Regions from separate parts of the Dorea sp. BIOML-A1 genome, predicted to be linked through region 1. Evidence: a T-box and tRNA genes for the amino acid it is inferred to sense, from the RefSeq annotation. Region 1 holds a T-box; the other holds one or more tRNA genes.
The links. A T-box is a leader RNA that pairs with one kind of tRNA and senses whether it is charged. The one in region 1 lies ahead of leuS (leucine--tRNA ligase), so its partner is inferred to be a tRNA-Leu.

Region 1 (8,312 bases):
AAGAGCAAGAAATGAATCTGCAAGTAATGCAAACGTAGAATCCGTGTATCAGCTTTTGGGTGGTAAAGTAGAAGCACTTGAGTTCATTGTGAAATGTGAATGCAGTTTTACGAATGTACCGCTCCGTGAATTGCGGACAAAGAAAAATAATCTGATTGCCTGTATTGGAAGAAAAAGACGGATTATTATCCCGAATGGTGAAGATCACCTGGAAGTCGGGGACAGCGTAGTAGTTGTTACAATGGATCATGTGGATAAGTTCAGCGATATCCTGGAATAATATACAGAATAAGGAGACGGACAAAAAGTTATGGATACAAAAATAGTAAGATATATTTTGTGTAGAATGCTTGGAGTAGAGGCGGCTCTTTTGCTTGTACCTGTTCTTGTTGCAGTTATATATCAGGAAAAATGTGGAATTGTCTTTCTGATACCAATTGTTATATTATGCCTGCTGTTTTGGGTGGTCGGAAGAAAAAGACCGGAACATGGCCAGATTTACGGAAAGGAAGGGATGGTGATCGTTGCTCTGGCATGGATTTTGTGGTCTTTATTCGGAGCAATGCCATTCACCCTTTCCGGGTATATACCTAGTTATGTAGATGCATTTTTTGAAACAGTTTCAGGTTTTACAACAACCGGATCAAGTATTATCCCGGATGTGGAAGTATTGCCCCACTGCCTGTTGTTCTGGCGGAGCTTTACCCACTGGATTGGAGGTATGGGAGTACTGGTTTTTGTGCTTGTCGTGACATCTCTGGACAGAAAGAATTCCATGCATCTGATGCGTGCGGAAGTGCCGGGACCTGAGAAAGATAAGTTAGTACCGAAAGCAATGTCTACCGCAAGGATTTTATATGGAATGTATCTGACCCTTACTGTGATAGAAATGGTATTTCTCGTCATCGGAGGAATGAATCTGTTTGACAGTATGATATTTTCGTTTGGATCTGCCGGAACCGGTGGATTTTCAAACTATGCGGACAGTGTGGCACATTTTAACAGTGCATATATCGATGGTGTGATCACCGTTTTCTGCGCATTATTTGGAGTCAATTTTGCATTGTTCTATTTTATGATATTGGGTGATTTTAAATCTATCCTGAAAAACGAAGAGCTCAGGACATACATTTTGCTGATTGCAGGTGCTACGGCAGCGATCATGCTCAATATCCATTCGTTATATCCGACGATTGGAAAATCTTTCCGCTATGCGGTTTTTCAGGTGGTTACGGTTATAACAACAACCGGATATTCGACGGCTGATTTTGCACAATGGCCGATGTTTTCCAAAGCGGTGCTTATGATGCTGACGGTAATAGGAGCCTGTGCATCTTCCACCGGCGGTGGAATCAAGGTGTCACGTCTGCTGGTCGGAATCAAGTGTGTAAAGAGAGAGATTGTGCAGCTGGCTCATCCGAAGTCTGTGGGTATTATACGCATTGGCGGGAAAAAGGTAAGTTCAGATGTGCTGCGCACGATTTATATTTATTTTATTGCATATGTAGGTATTCTGATCGGATCAGTTGTGCTGGTTTCTCTGGACAATTTTGATTTTGAGACAACGTTCAGTGCAGTACTTACTACACTTGGAAATGTCGGACCGGGTATGGCGCAGGTCGGACCGATGGGAAATTTTGCAGGGTTTTCACCGCTCTCAAAATTAATATTATGCTTTGACATGCTGGCGGGACGTTTGGAGATATTCCCATTCCTGGTACTGTTTACAGCACCGGCGTGGCGCAGAAAATTCTAGAATAACAGGCGGCTTTTTTAGTGCCGTCTGATTTTCTATATATAAAAGGATGCAGGAAAAGCCGTAAATGGCAGGCTTTTTGCATGAGAGGAGAGAAGTATGAAAGGTAAAACCAAAATGATGATCGCAGCCATTGTTGTGATCATGGCTGGAATCTATTACTATGCCGCAATTCCGGCTATCAATATTCATTCATCAGAGACATGGTTTTTCATCATGATCTTTTTGGTGATACTGGCAGTTTTGTACCTGGGAAGAAAGAAAATGAACAGGTACGAGATCAAAGAAAATAAAGTAGTAAAAGTTTTTCTTGGAGTAGTGGTGGTTCTTGGAGCGGTATACCTGCTTGGAACACTGCTGTCTTCACCGGTTGTAAATGCAAAGAAATACCAGAAACTTATGACGGTCAAAGAAGGGGAATTTGCAAAAGATGTAGAGGAACTGTCATTTGACAAGATCCCGCTTCTGGATAAAGATACGGCAGCACTTCTCGGTGACCGTAAGATGGGCAGTATGGTAGATATGGTATCCCAGTTTGAGGCAGATGACATCTACAGTCAGATTAACTACAAGGGGAATCCGGTACGTGTTACTCCGTTAAAATACGCAAATCTGATCAAATGGTTTACGAATCAGGGGGAAGGAATTCCGGCGTATATCCGGATCAATATGGCAAATCAGTCTACGGAGCTTGTAAAACTGAAACAGGGTATGAAATATACAACAAGTGATCATTTTAACCGTAATATTTACCGCCATCTGCGTTTTGCACATCCGACATACATTTACGGTGAATTAAGTTTTGAAATTGATGAAAATGGTGATCCGTACTGGATCGCTCCGGTAAAGAAATTTAACATCGGATTATTCGGTGGTGAGACGGTTGGAAAAGTTGTTATATGTAATGCAGTGACAGGAAAGACGAAGACCTATGATGTCGGAAATGTACCACAGTGGGTAGACCGTGTATATTCCGCAGACCTGCTGGTGAATCTGTTCGATTATTACGGAACATTGAAACATGGCTTCTTTAACAGTGTACTGAGTCAGAAAGACTGTCTGGAGACAACGGATGGTTATAACTATCTGGCATTAAATGATGATGTATGGATGTATACCGGAGTTACATCTGTTAACGGAGATCAGTCGAATGTTGGATTTGTTCTGGCAAATCAACGCACAATGGAGACAAAATACTACAAAGTAGAAGGTGCGACAGAATCTTCAGCCATGTCATCGGCAGAAGGACAGGTACAGAACCTGAAATATCAGGCAACATTCCCACTCTTATTGAATATTGCCGGTGAGCCGACCTATTTTGTCGCATTAAAAGACGATGCCGGTCTGGTGAAGAAATATGCAATGGTTAATGTCCAGAAGTATCAGATCGTTGCAATTGGTGACAGTGTCAGTCAGTGTCAGGAGAATTATAATGAATTACTGTTGAAAAATGGTGTGAAAGAACAGGAAAAGGATACGCGGAAGGAAGAAGAGGTATCCGGAAAGATCACGAAGATTGCGCAGGCTGTTCTGAATGGAAATTCTCATTATTATCTGATGTTGGAGAATTCTGACGCGATCTATGATGTATCAGTAGCAGATATCATAGATGTGATCCGATGTGAACTGGGAGAACAGGTGACGGTAACGTATAAAGAGGATAAGGATGTCAATACAGTGACAAAGTTAAATACCGGTAAAGATGCAAAAGAAAAAACAGCTTCTGATAAAGAAGAGGCAGATGCACAGGAATAATAGCTGGTGATACATTTTACCGAAAAGATATAAGAAATGAGAGAGTCATGGAGATTAGTATACTTCTTGCGGAACAGATCATAGCTATGTTTCTGACAATGGCGGTTGGATTCGGAGTGGTCAGAGCCGGACTTTTTAAGACGGAAGACAGCCGGATCATTTCAAATATGGTTGTGTATATCTGCAATCCATGTGTAGTCGTACATGCATTTCAGATTGAACTGACGGACGACAAGATAAAAGGGCTTATGATCGCGGTTGGGATGTCGGTAATTGTGCATGTGATCCTGATCGTGGGTTCGGAAATATTATCATATATAATTCATTTTAACAGCATAGAGAAGGCATCCATTATTTATACAAATGCAGGATATCTGGTGATTCCGCTGGTATCGGCGGTACTGGGCGAGGAATGGGTGTTTTATACGACGGCATTTATTCTGGTGCAGACGATATTGATGTGGACACACGGCATAAATCTGATCGGGCAGGAGAAGAACCTGAATATCCGTAAGATTCTGTGTAATCCGAATGTAATCGCAATGATAATAGGAATTGCACTTTTTGCGCTGGAGATCCGTCTTCCGGCAGTAATCGACAGCTGTGTCAGCGGGTTTGGCGATATGATCAGTCCGGCGAGCATGATGGTGATCGGAATGGTGATCGGTGATGTAGATCTAAGGTGGGTGTTCCGGCAGAAGCGTCCGTATCTGATCTGTATGATTCGGCTGATCCTGTTCCCGTTAATTGCGGCAATTGCTTTTGCGGGACTGGAGCGGACCGGGTTACATCCGGATGCGGAGTATATTCTGATGATCGTACTGATCGCAACTGCAGCCCCGGCAGCAGCAATGGTCACACAGCTTGCACAGATTTATGAAAAAGATTCCAGATACGCCAGTGTGATCAATGTAATGTCAGTAATATGCTGTATCATTACGATGCCTTTGATGGTCCTGATTTATGAGATATTGATTGGATAATAAAAAATAAAATAAGACAGAAAAAAAGCTTCGCAAGTATGTGCAATGCATATTCCTGCGAAGCTTTTTATATTGATAATCTGTTGATATTATAATCTTATAATCCTTCACTATACTGCGAGATCTTGTCCAGTACACGCTGCTTTGCGTCTCCGGTAAGCGGAACAGGGCAGTAGTCGTTATAGCCGCTGGAAGAAGAGATAGAACAAGGGATAATGTTTAATTTACTGCTTTTCGTTAATTTTCCTTTTTTATTAAAAGTAAATGTCTGCTGCACGATCATGCTGTCCGTATCACTTGGTGTTGAATTGCCGCCAAAGCAGAAATTACCAAGACTATAGCAGATGTATTTTCCATTATATTCTTCAATACCTTCAAGCACATGTGGGTGGTGCCCGATCACAAGATCCGCACCTTCATCGACAGCAAGATGTGCGAGAGCCTTCTGGTTTTCATCCGGTGTATACTGCTTTTCGATTCCCCAGTGGAAATTCACGATGATGACCTGTGCACCGGCTTTTTTCAGGGCTTTGATATTTTGCTTCACCTGAGATGCACGTTTTTGATGGTCTGCAAGTTCATAGATTCCGGTGACACCGACTTTTATACCTTTTATCTTTAAAATCTTGATACGGTTATAACCGAAGGAAGCAATTCCGGCATCCTCCAGTGCGGAAATCGTGTCGGTATAACTCTTCTCGCCATAATCATGACTGTGGTTGTTGGCGAGATTGGCTGCTTCAATAGAACTTCCGGAAAGGATGGAAGCATATTCGGAAGGAGCTTTAAAAGCAAAGGTTTTTGCCTCACGGGCTGTCTCGTCAGTGAGGGTTCCTTCCATATTGACAATGGACAGGTCGTCTTTTTTAAAAACGGATCTGACATGTTGGAAGAAATAATCAGCACCATGTGATTCATAGTACGCATTCAGGCTGGTAGAATAGTTGAAACTTTCATCGGTTCCAAGAGTACAGTCTCCGGTTGAGCTGATGGTAAGAGAAAGCTTGTCCGTATTGTTCTTTCCCTTTTTACTGAGTGTTACCGTTTTTAATTCTACAGTGTCTTTTTCAGAAGACTTTTTTTCGGAAGACTTCTTTTTTTGAGTGTTCTTTTTTGAAGATTTCTTTTTTTTGCTGCTTTTTTTTGCAGTCGTTTTTTTTCTTTTTGGGGAACCGGCAGTTTTGTCTGCTGAGGTTGTGACAGTAGGACCGGTGAATTTGTTTACAACAGCATGGACTGCGGCCCGGATCAGGAATAGGAATCCGATCAGGATCAGTATCATGGCAATGATCAGCAGGATACGCTGAATCTGTCTCTTGCGCCTTCTGCGTGCCCTTTTCTTTTTTGCATCTTTAATTCCGCTCATACGTTTTCTCTCCTGTACATGGCAGGATTGTCAGACCTGCCTTTTTGCTTTTTATATCTTATTGTGACATAAAACGACAGTCCATTTGTAAAATGGACTGTCGGATCATTCTGTCTCAATAAGAAAGATTAGTTCAGATATTTGCATCCTTCTGTATTTACGTCAGCAAGTTCCTCTTTGTTTGCACTGATGCTGACATAGAATTCAACTTCACATTCTTTGGAAACCTGTTTCAGGCGGTCAATAAATGCCGGAATATTATCCAGTGAGATATCAGCGTGTTTTAAGATACCATCGATAAATACATACTCGATATCGTGATTAGAACTGTACATACCATATAAAAATCCGATATATTCGTCAATGTTTGTGATTGCCGGGAAATCATCCATACAAATTGTGCGGATATCAAATGTTACACTTGCTGTATCGCGGTGTGTTTTTTTGATAAATACAACATTTCCATTGCATTTTTTCGCAGCCTCATTGGCCTGCTCGATCATCTGCTGTGTTTTTCCTGTTCCTTTCGGACCTGCTAATAAATAAACCATGGTAAACACTCTCCTTTATGTATCATATTTACTGATCTGTATCAGTAGTAATTACTTATCCTTATTATACACTAAGAAACTGGTTAGAACAACTAAAAAAATGAATTTTCTGACAATTTTTTTGGCTAAAATGTTAACTTTGTGACAGGAAAATAATTGAAAGCATGTGATGAAAAATATGAGGAATCTGCGAGGTATTTCTGTACTTTCTTGAAGACAGGTCTTGACTTATTTTAACATTCTTCATATAATAATGAAGAATATTGAAAAGACGCAGAAGAGGAGTATTAAGGGTCCGGTGTCTGATAAGAGAACTGTCGGTTGGTGCGAGACAGCAGACGAAGACTCCCAACTCACCTCAGAGTCCTTTTGCTGAACGGATTTACTGAAGATCACATAGGCAGAAGCGGGTGCTTCCCGTTATAGAAGAAAAATGAGTGCATCTGGCAGGTAATGTCGGGTGAAGAAGAGTGGTACCACGGAATATAAGCCTTTTTCGTCTCTTATAATGAGATGAACAGGCTTTTTTATTTTTATTATAGGATGTGTATTCCTGTAATAAAATCAGTTACCATATAAAAACAGGAGGACAAAAAAATGTCAAAGATCCCTTATAATCATAAGGCAATTGAAAAAAAATGGCGTGAAAAATGGGAAGAAAACCCGGTAAACGTCCAGTTTGATGAAGATGGAAATAAGAAAGAAAAATATTACTGTCTGGATATGTTCCCGTATCCATCAGGAAATGGACTTCATGTAGGTCACTGGAGAGGATATGTAATCTCTGATGTATGGAGCCGCTATAAATTACAGCAGGGCTATTACATCATTCATCCAATGGGATGGGATGCATTCGGACTTCCGGCTGAGAACTACGCAATTAAGATGGGCGTTCACCCGGAGATCTCAACAGCTGCCAATATTAAGAATATCAAACGTCAGATCAATGAGATCGCAGCTCTCTATGACTGGGACAGAGAAGTAAATACAACAGATCCGAACTTCTACAAATGGACACAGTGGATCTTTGTTAAGATGTTCAAAGAAGGACTTGCATACGAGAAAGAATTCCCGATCAACTGGTGCCCTTCATGTAAGACAGGACTTGCTAACGAAGAAGTGGTTGGCGGAAAATGTGAACGTTGCGGCGCTGAGGTTACAAAGAAGAACCTTCGTCAGTGGATGTTAAAGATTACAAAATACGCAGACAGACTGTTGAATGATCTGGATAAGCTGGACTGGCCGGAGAAGGTTAAGAAGATGCAGGCTGACTGGATTGGAAAGTCTTACGGAGCAGAGGTTGATTTCCCTGTAGAAGGAAGAGACGAGAAGATTACTGTTTACACAACAAGACCGGATACTTTATACGGAGCAACATTTATGGTTCTGGCACCGGAGCATGAACTGGCTAAGAGCCTTGCAAATGACGAGACAAGAGAAGCAGTAGAACAGTACATTTATGATGCTTCTATGAAGTCGAATGTAGATCGTATGCAGGATAAGGAAAAGACAGGTGTATTCACAGGTAGCTATGCAATCAATCCAATCAACGGGGCGAAAGTTCCAATCTGGCTGTCTGATTATGTACTTGCTGACTATGGTACAGGAGCAATTATGTGTGTACCGGCTCATGATGACCGTGACTTTGAATTTGCTACAAAGTTCAATATTCCGATCATCCAGGTAATTGCAAAAGACGGAAAAGAGATTGAGAATATGACAGAGGCTTACACAGACGCTGTCGGAACAATGATCAATTCCGGAGAATGGAATGGACAGGAATCTTCTGTACTGAAGAAAGAAGCTCCGCATATGATCGAAGAGCGTGGAATCGGACGCGCAACAGTAAACTTCAAACTGCGTGACTGGGTATTCTCGCGTCAGAGATACTGGGGAGAGCC
Region 2 (8,312 bases), on a different contig from region 1:
TGACTCCTGCATTCGTTGGTTCGAATCCAACTAGCCCAGTTTATTATGGGCGTGTAGCTCAGGTGGTAGAGCACTTGACTTTTAATCAAGTTGTCCGGGGTTCGAATCCCCGCACGCTCAGTATTTAAAAACGCAGATCTTTCAGAATAAGAAGGATTTGCGTTTTTATTAAGCGGATGTGGCGGAATTGGCAGACGCGCTAGACTTAGGATCTAGTGTCCACGACGTGCAGGTTCAAGTCCTGTCATCCGCATGAAAAGATAATCCCGAGAACAGTATGATATGATGCAGTTCTTCGGGATTTTTTGCATACGAAGGTAAACAGGAGAATCTGCTGCCGGTAGTTCTCTTTATATAAAAAAGAAAGGAAAAATATATGAGAAGAGTAAAAAGAGTTATTGTGCTGATTTTGATCGTAATGTTATGCATGCCGCTGCTGACGGGAGTGCAGACCGAGGCTGCAGATGGGGAAAAACATCTGGATGTATTATTTACGCATGACACACATTCGCATCTGAACAGCTATTCTACGATCGTAAATGGGAAACAAAAAGAGGTCGGAGGCTTTGCAAGGATCAAAACATTGATCGATGAAAAGAAGAAAGAAAATCCGGATACACTTATCCTGGACGGAGGAGATTTTTCCATGGGAACCCTGATCCAGACAGTGTACACAACAGAAGCGGCAGAACTTAGGATGCTTGGATATCTGGGCTGTGATGTTACGACATTTGGCAATCATGAATTTGATTACCGTTCCGGCGGACTTGCAGATATGCTGAAGACTGCAAAGAATTCTGGGGAGACAGTTCCGAAGCTTGTAGTGTGTAATGTAGACTGGGATGCCATGGAAAAAGAAGGATTAAGCAAAGGGCAGAAACAGATAGAATCCGCATTTGAGACATATGGAGTAAAGGATTATGTGGTTATTCAAAAAGGCGGTGTAAAGATAGCGGTTCTTGGGGTATTCGGGAAAGATGCATTAGAATGTGCACCTACCTGTGAACTTGAGTTTAAGGATCCTGTGGAATCAGCAAAAAATACAGTAGAAGAGATTAAGAAAAAAGAAGATGTCGATATGATCGCATGCGTTTCCCACAGTGGGACATGGGAAGATGAGAAAGTATCAGAAGACGAGACTCTGGCGAAAGAAGTACCAGATATTGATCTGATCATCAGCGGGCATACACATACGCAATTAGACCAGCCAATCAGACATGGGAATACTTATATCGTATCCTGTGGGGAATACGGTAGAAATCTTGGAAGCATTTCCATGACCCAGAAGAAAGATAAACGCTGGAAAATGAATACTTATAAATTGATTCCGGTAACAAAGAATGTAAAATCTGATCAGGCAGCCCAAAAGCAGATTGATAAATTTATGGATACTGTTGATACCAATTATCTGGTAAATTTCGGTTATACAAAAGATCAGGTACTTGCAGAAAATGATATTAAGTTCAACAGCCTTGGGGAAATGGAAACAAAGCATGAAGAACTGAATCTGGGAGACATTATATCTGACGCCTATGTGTATGCGGTGGAAAATTCCGAAGGATATGACGGCAGGCCGGTAGATGTGGCGGTTGTGCCAAGTGGAACGGTGCGTGACACATACACAAAAGGTGATATTACGGTAGAAAAGGTTTATAATTCTTTCTCACTGGGGATCGGTAAAGACGGTCTTGCCGGTTATCCACTGATCACTGCATATTTAACCGGAAAAGAATTAAAGCTGGTAGCAGAAGTAGATGCGTCTGTTTCTGATTATATGACGACTGCAAGATTATATTGCAGTGGAATGAACTTTACTTATAATCCGCATCGCATGATTCTGAATAAAGTAACAGACTGCTATCTGACCAAAGACGGGAAGAGAGAAGAGATACAGGATGATAAATTATACAAGGTTGTGACAGATCTGTATACAGGACAGATGTTGGGCTCTGTCACGGATGTATCATATGGATTATTAAAGATTGAACCGAAGGATAAGAATGGTAAACTGATAAAGAATCTGGAAGATGAGGCAATTACAGACGGCAAGACAGAATTAAAGGCATGGGTGGCAATTGCAAGATATATGCAGTCGTTTGAAGACACAGACGGAGACGGAATAGCAAATGTTTCTGATTACTATAGTACGACACACGGGCGGAAAGTAGTGGAAGACAGCAGGAATATTGCAGATCTGTTAAAACATCCGAATAAATTTGCCGGAATGATCGTGGGAATCTGTGCGGGACTTCTTTTTCTGATTATAGTGATTATCTGGCTGATACGAAAGTTGATCAGAAAAATCCGTGTTAAAAAGAAAAAATAAAAGAAATGAAAAAACACCGGGCATTCAATTCTGCCTCGGTGTTTTTTGACTATTTTATAATAAATTTCCGGATTATACAGCTTACAACTCCTGCGGCACAGATTGGAAGTAATGTATTCTTTAAACTTCCGTAAACAGTCAATGCACTCTGGATTCCCTGGAGTGCGGCAGGAATCTGCGGAATGAGACTTGCAAACACAGCAGACAGATAAGAGCCGGCTGCGATAATGATAAAGGATGTAAGCCCCCGGCCGTTATCGATGGTATTTCCATCACGGCCCTGCTTCCTGCTTCCGCCGAGAACACAGAAAAAGATAATAATCTCATAAAGCAATAATACTCCGGCAACCGCAAGATAGGCGATCAGTTCCTGATCTGCAGCTGTCAGACGGGAAATAATGTTACCAAAAGGACCTACATTTGTCAGGAAATGCAGTCCCAAAAGATAAATGATCCATGCGATCAATAGCAGCGTTCCCATTCTTAACAGAAAATTGATAAATTTGAATAAGATTTTTCCTCCCGTTTTTGCGGTTTTTGCAACCGGTTTTGCGACATTTGGAATTTTAACCCCACGTTTTTTTCGGCGGTTTTTCTCTTTTTTACGACCATTGCGGGAATCATCATAATCATCATCCATGGCAATGTCATCATCATAAAGCTCATCATCTAACTCATCAAGGAAATCCTCATCATAATAGCTGGTATCAAAGAAATTAGCTTTTCCTTTTTGATTCCTGCTTTTTCTGGAAATTTTCCTGTTTTTATCCTTTAATTTTTTTGTTAATCTGTCATAATCATTTTTTCTGATATAATCGGTATGATCAATATCGGATAATCCGGATAATACATCACGGTAATCATCATCATCGTCATCATCGATAGAGATGTCCGGAAGATCACCTTCGTAGATCACTTCGAAATCATCGTCAAAAACATCAGAAGCAGTTGGTGTTTTTTTCTTGTTATTTAAACTCATTGTTAATCCCTCCTATTTATACCCATCTTCTATTTTATAATGTTTGAAAAAAACTCTCAAGAGTGGTCACAGAATATTCACGAAGTTGTAAGAAAAAATTTAGATTTGTATTATATGAAATAAAAGCTTAACAGATCTGAAAAAGAAGTTTGTTGAGAAATAAAGTGGAATCACGTATAATAAAATTTATTAATATAATGACAAAGAAGGAGAGAGGATATTTGACAGAGTTATATTATTTCGCATTATCATTTTTTGTATATGGATTCCTGGGATGGTGCACGGAGGTCGCATATGCAGCAGCAAAACAGGGCAAGTTTGTAAACCGTGGATTTTTGAATGGACCGATCTGTCCGGTATATGGAATAGGGGTTGGTGTTGTAGTACAGTTTCTGACGCCGGTTGAGAATAACCTGGTGTTGCTGTATATCAGTTCTACCATACTTGTGACTGTGATCGAAGGGATTACCGGATTTTTGCTGGAGAAGATCTTTCATAATAAATGGTGGGATTATTCGGAACAGCCATTGAATATTGGTGGATATGTATGTGTGTTGTTTTCGCTGATCTGGGGAGTGTTCTGCGTCCTGATCGTGAAGATTATCCATCCGCTGATCTACAAAGTGCTGACGATGATTCCGCTCGTTCTGGGAATTGTAGTTATGGCATGTCTGGCGGTCGGACTTCTTGCGGATCTGTATGTAACAGCTTCCGGTATCCTTAAGATGAACCGCAGACTGGAAGCAATGGAGAAGATTGCAGCCGAGCTGAAGGAACTGTCTGATAAGGTCGGCGAGAATATCTATGAGAATGTAATGGAAGGTATGGAATTCAGGGAGGAGAAGAAAGCTCGTATAGAGGAATTAAAAGCGAAATACGAAGAGATGGCAGAGAACCGTACAAAAGTTGGTGAGCGTCTTGTGAAGGCATTCCCGAAGATGCAGGTCGGGCAGCATAAGGAGATATTTGAGGAACTGCGGGAGCGCATAAAAAGAAGTAAATAAAATCATAATTCAGAAAAAATAAAAAACCTTGAAGAACAAATCTTCAAGGTTTTTTCATGCGGAAAAAGGGACTTGAACCCTCACAGGATTGCTCCCACTAGAACCTGAATCTAGCGCGTCTGCCATTCCGCCATTTCCGCTTGACAAAAAGTATCTTATCATAGTCTGACGGAAAATGCAAACATTTTTTGTGAAAAATTGAAATTTTTTTAATTTTTTCTTCAAATCTAATGGATTTCGATCCCGTTTACTTCCAGATGATCATCGATCGCAATTACCAGACAGCGGCGTCCATCGATATCACGCGTCTCTACCAGGTCGGCTCGTTCCGGATTAACCTTAACTACCACATCCGGTGTCTCAATCTGGAAAGTCTTAGCACTGGCGATGTTGGATGCGAGCAGGGTTCCGTGTATGCCGACGGTCTCATCGAATTCATCATCGAATGATTCCAGCTTCTCTTCGGCAACTCCGCTGCGTGTCAGGAGCTTTCTGACATCAGTTTTGGATAATTCCAGCGGTTCCGGTTCTTCTTTGGTCTGTTCGATCATCTCATTTAAATTATCATGGATGTTACGGACCACTTCGTAGTCACTGTCTTCGCCTAGGGTATCACTTACGATTACCTGGAAGGTTGTTTTCTGATCACCGGCAGTCAGTGGAGTAGTGCTTCCAAGGACGTGTTCTACGAAATATGGCTGTAATTCTTCTGGTTTCTTTGTGTAATAAAGGACATTATGTACGTCTGTTGCACGATCCTGGAATGCAGGGAATAAAAATCCTTTGACCGGAGCTTCTACGAACCAGTCGCGGATACGGTCTTCAATGTTATTTGTCTGTGCATTGTAAGTAAGTCCGGCTTTCGTAAGATTGACCGGACAGATGCTGCAGAGGATGTGCTCATATACGGTATCGGAGGCGTCCTCCATCTCCAGACCATCTTTGGTCTTACCGGGAACATCGTATACGGCATGGATCAGGATGATGTAGTAGTTTTCGCCGTATTCATAACTTTCCACGACCTTATCATAGAATTCCTCCAGAAGAAGGTCATCCTGAAGTTTACTGTTCTTTAATCTCATAAGAAATTCCTGTGTGCCGCCATTCAATTCCTGGTCGAGCGGGAATTCCATATTGATGAGGTTCTTTCCGATTGTTCCGGAAAGGGTGTGTTTGAAGATGTCAAAATATTTGAAAGCCTCTTCTTCGGGTAAAGATAAGAAGGCTTTTTTCATTTCCATTTTTTTCTCTTTTTCGTGATCCACATAACATCCGCAGATGCGTGTGATGGCACAGTTTTCAGGAGAAAACTGTCTGCGGATCTCCAGAACTTCTTTTTTATTCATGCTATACACTTCCTTATCATAGGCTGGGAGGATACCTTAAAGCTTCTATATCAGATATCCGGTCCTGCGTTATAAAATGTTAGCATATCAGAGAGGAAAAAACAATCTTTGACCATTGTAAAAGATGAGATGGGAACGTATAATAGTAAATAGAATATACCAAAATACGTAACTATCCGACACTTGAAAAAGATGGGGAAGGGGATAGTTATAGTAAAAAAGAAAGGGAAAAGAATATGGGAAATATATTCGACATTTTAGGACCGGTAATGGTAGGTCCATCCAGCTCGCATACAGCAGGGGCAGTCAGGATCGGTATGGTGGCAAGACAGTTATTCGGCCGTCAGCCGGAGAAGGCGGAGGTTATCTTGCATGGCTCGTTTGCCGCAACAGGAAAGGGACATGGAACGGACAGGGCATTGATTGCCGGTTTATTGGGGATGATGCCGGATGATATGCGCATACCGGACAGTTACGAAGTTGCAAAAGACATGGGGATGGATTTTGTAATGAAGAACAAGAACATTAAGGGTGCACATCCGAATACTGCTCAGATTATTATGGAAGCAGAAGGTGTGCCGCAGATGAAGATCCAGGCACATTCCATCGGAGGCGGACGCATCTGTGTCTGTAAATTGGATGGGATTGATGTAAATTTCAGTGGAGAGAGCTGTACACTGATCATCCGGAATGTGGATGAGCCGGGACGGATCATGGAGGTGGCCGCTGCACTCAGTAAAGCTGAGATCAATGTGGCGACCATGCAGGTATTCCGTGACAAGCGTGGCGGAACGGCTGTTATGGTTGTAGAGACAGATCAGGTGATTCCGCAGAGTGCGATCGATGAACTGGAGAGCAAGCCGGGAATTATCCGTGTGAAATTTCTTGATCCGAACGGATCGGTATAGATAATGGAGGAAAAGAAGATATGTCATATCAGTCAATGGAAGAGGCGAAACTGAGAGGGGAAAAAGAGAACATTCCATTCTGGAAAGCAATCCAGTTAGAGGATGCACAGGAGAGGGATGTGAAGATAGAAGATTCCTGGGAAAAGATGAAGTATATGTGGCAGTCCATGCTGGATGCGCTGGATGCTTATGAACCAGACAAGGTATCAAGAAGTGGTCTGGTCGGAACAGAAGGCGGGCTTATGGACAATTACCGTGAGAATGAAGAACCGTTGTGTGGGAATTTTGTCTCAAAGGTGATGTCTAATGCACTGAAGATGGGGTGTAATAATGCCTGTATGAAACGAATTGTTGCGGCACCCACAGCAGGAGCCTGCGGTGTACTTCCGGCAGTACTTGTTACTTATTATAAAGAATACAATGTTCCGGAAGAAAAGATGATAGAAGCCATGTATGTGGCAGCCGGACTTGGTCAGATCATTGCCAACCGGGCATATCTTGCGGGAGCATCGGGAGGATGTCAGGCAGAGATCGGTTCCGGTTCGGGAATGGCAGCCGGGGCAATCTGCTATATCAAAGGCGGAGATACGGATCAGATCGGACATGCCTGTGCGATGGCATTGAAGAACCTGATGGGACTTGTATGTGATCCGGTAGGAGGTCTGGTAGAGGTACCGTGTGTGAAACGTAATGTAGGCGGTGCAGTGAATGCGCTGGCGGCAGCGGACATGGCACTGGCAGGGATTACAAGTAAGATACCTGTTGACCAGGTGATAGATGCGATGAAAGAAGTCGGAGACAAGATGGACGTATCATTGAGAGAAACCGGTGTCGGTGGCGTTGCCGGAACACCTGCAGCACAGGAAATAGTAGAAAAATTAGGGATGTAGCGTAAGCTACATCCCCTTTTTAAGAGAGCGTTGTTTTTAAATCGGTGCTATGAAAATAAGCGTGTGCTTTATCGAATAATTTGTTGCACAGGACCGTATAAACAGAACCAAACAGGTTGGCACCAATTCGGAGTGCTACTGCATATGGCATTCCAAACAGACCGGACGCAATGGAAAGCGCTCCAAATGTATTGAACACTGTCTGCCAGGAATATCCTGCCGAATATCCGACACCGATTCCGCCGATGATTCCGATATAGGCATACATAGACTCCGGAAGAACCGTATACAGAACAACGAATAACAGACCTCCTACGATGTTGAACATCCAACGCTTTCCGGAACGTGCGACACAGTCATTTGTAAACGGAAGACACACGGACATACATGCGATACCTGCCCACATAGCTCTTGGAAGTCCGAGCAGGGACATGATGAGCATCGCCGATGATACGATGAATGTCAGCTTGATATACCATCTGCTGCGTGCGGAATGAATGTTGAATTCCTGGAACAGATGAGAAAATTTACGCCGGTAAGGACGGTTCTTCTGATTCTTATAGAAAATGATCATGCAGAGGATCATTCCGACAAGGAGTCCTTCCAGTCTTAAAATGTAGGCATGTCCGCTTACATCATATCCAAATAATAATAGATAGCCAAGGACAAAAGTAGAGTGATTGTACATGATCACATTGTGGCATCCGAGGATCATCAGCAGCATGATACAGACCACATTGACAAAGAATGCCGGAACCGGGGATACCATGTTGGCAAGACGGGGACCTGCCATAAGGATTGCGTAGATGCCTGCGATAGAGGCAAGCCCGTGCGTGGTACGGATCCCGAAATCGGCCTG

Region 2: it encodes a tRNA-Leu, which carries the amino acid that the T-box ahead of leuS (leucine--tRNA ligase) is inferred to sense. The anticodon was not compared.

The regions. Positions count from the first base shown of each region.
Region 1 covers NZ_WWSA01000007.1:81,286-89,597, forward strand. Annotated here, with positions in the region: gene trkA (Trk system potassium transporter TrkA) at 1-280, shown strand, start outside; gene GT508_RS04805 (TrkH family potassium uptake protein) at 311-1,756, shown strand; gene GT508_RS04810 (CvpA family protein) at 1,856-3,511, shown strand; gene GT508_RS04815 (AEC family transporter) at 3,559-4,494, shown strand; gene GT508_RS04820 (CapA family protein) at 4,592-5,860, opposite strand; gene GT508_RS04825 (hypothetical protein) at 5,989-6,411, opposite strand; T-box leader at 6,677-6,918, shown strand; gene leuS (leucine--tRNA ligase) at 7,009-8,312, shown strand, end outside.
Region 2 covers NZ_WWSA01000006.1:21,479-29,790, forward strand. Annotated here, with positions in the region: tRNA gene GT508_RS04085 (tRNA-Gln) at 1-39, shown strand, start outside; tRNA gene GT508_RS04090 (tRNA-Lys) at 48-120, shown strand; tRNA gene GT508_RS04095 (tRNA-Leu) at 173-253, shown strand; gene GT508_RS04100 (bifunctional metallophosphatase/5'-nucleotidase) at 377-2,326, shown strand; gene GT508_RS04105 (hypothetical protein) at 2,376-3,305, opposite strand; gene GT508_RS04110 (putative ABC transporter permease) at 3,503-4,309, shown strand; tRNA gene GT508_RS04115 (tRNA-Leu) at 4,367-4,449, opposite strand; gene GT508_RS04120 (DUF4317 domain-containing protein) at 4,537-5,655, opposite strand; gene sdaAB (L-serine ammonia-lyase, iron-sulfur-dependent subunit beta) at 5,892-6,563, shown strand; gene sdaAA (L-serine ammonia-lyase, iron-sulfur-dependent, subunit alpha) at 6,584-7,453, shown strand; gene GT508_RS04135 (FUSC family protein) at 7,473-8,312, opposite strand, start outside.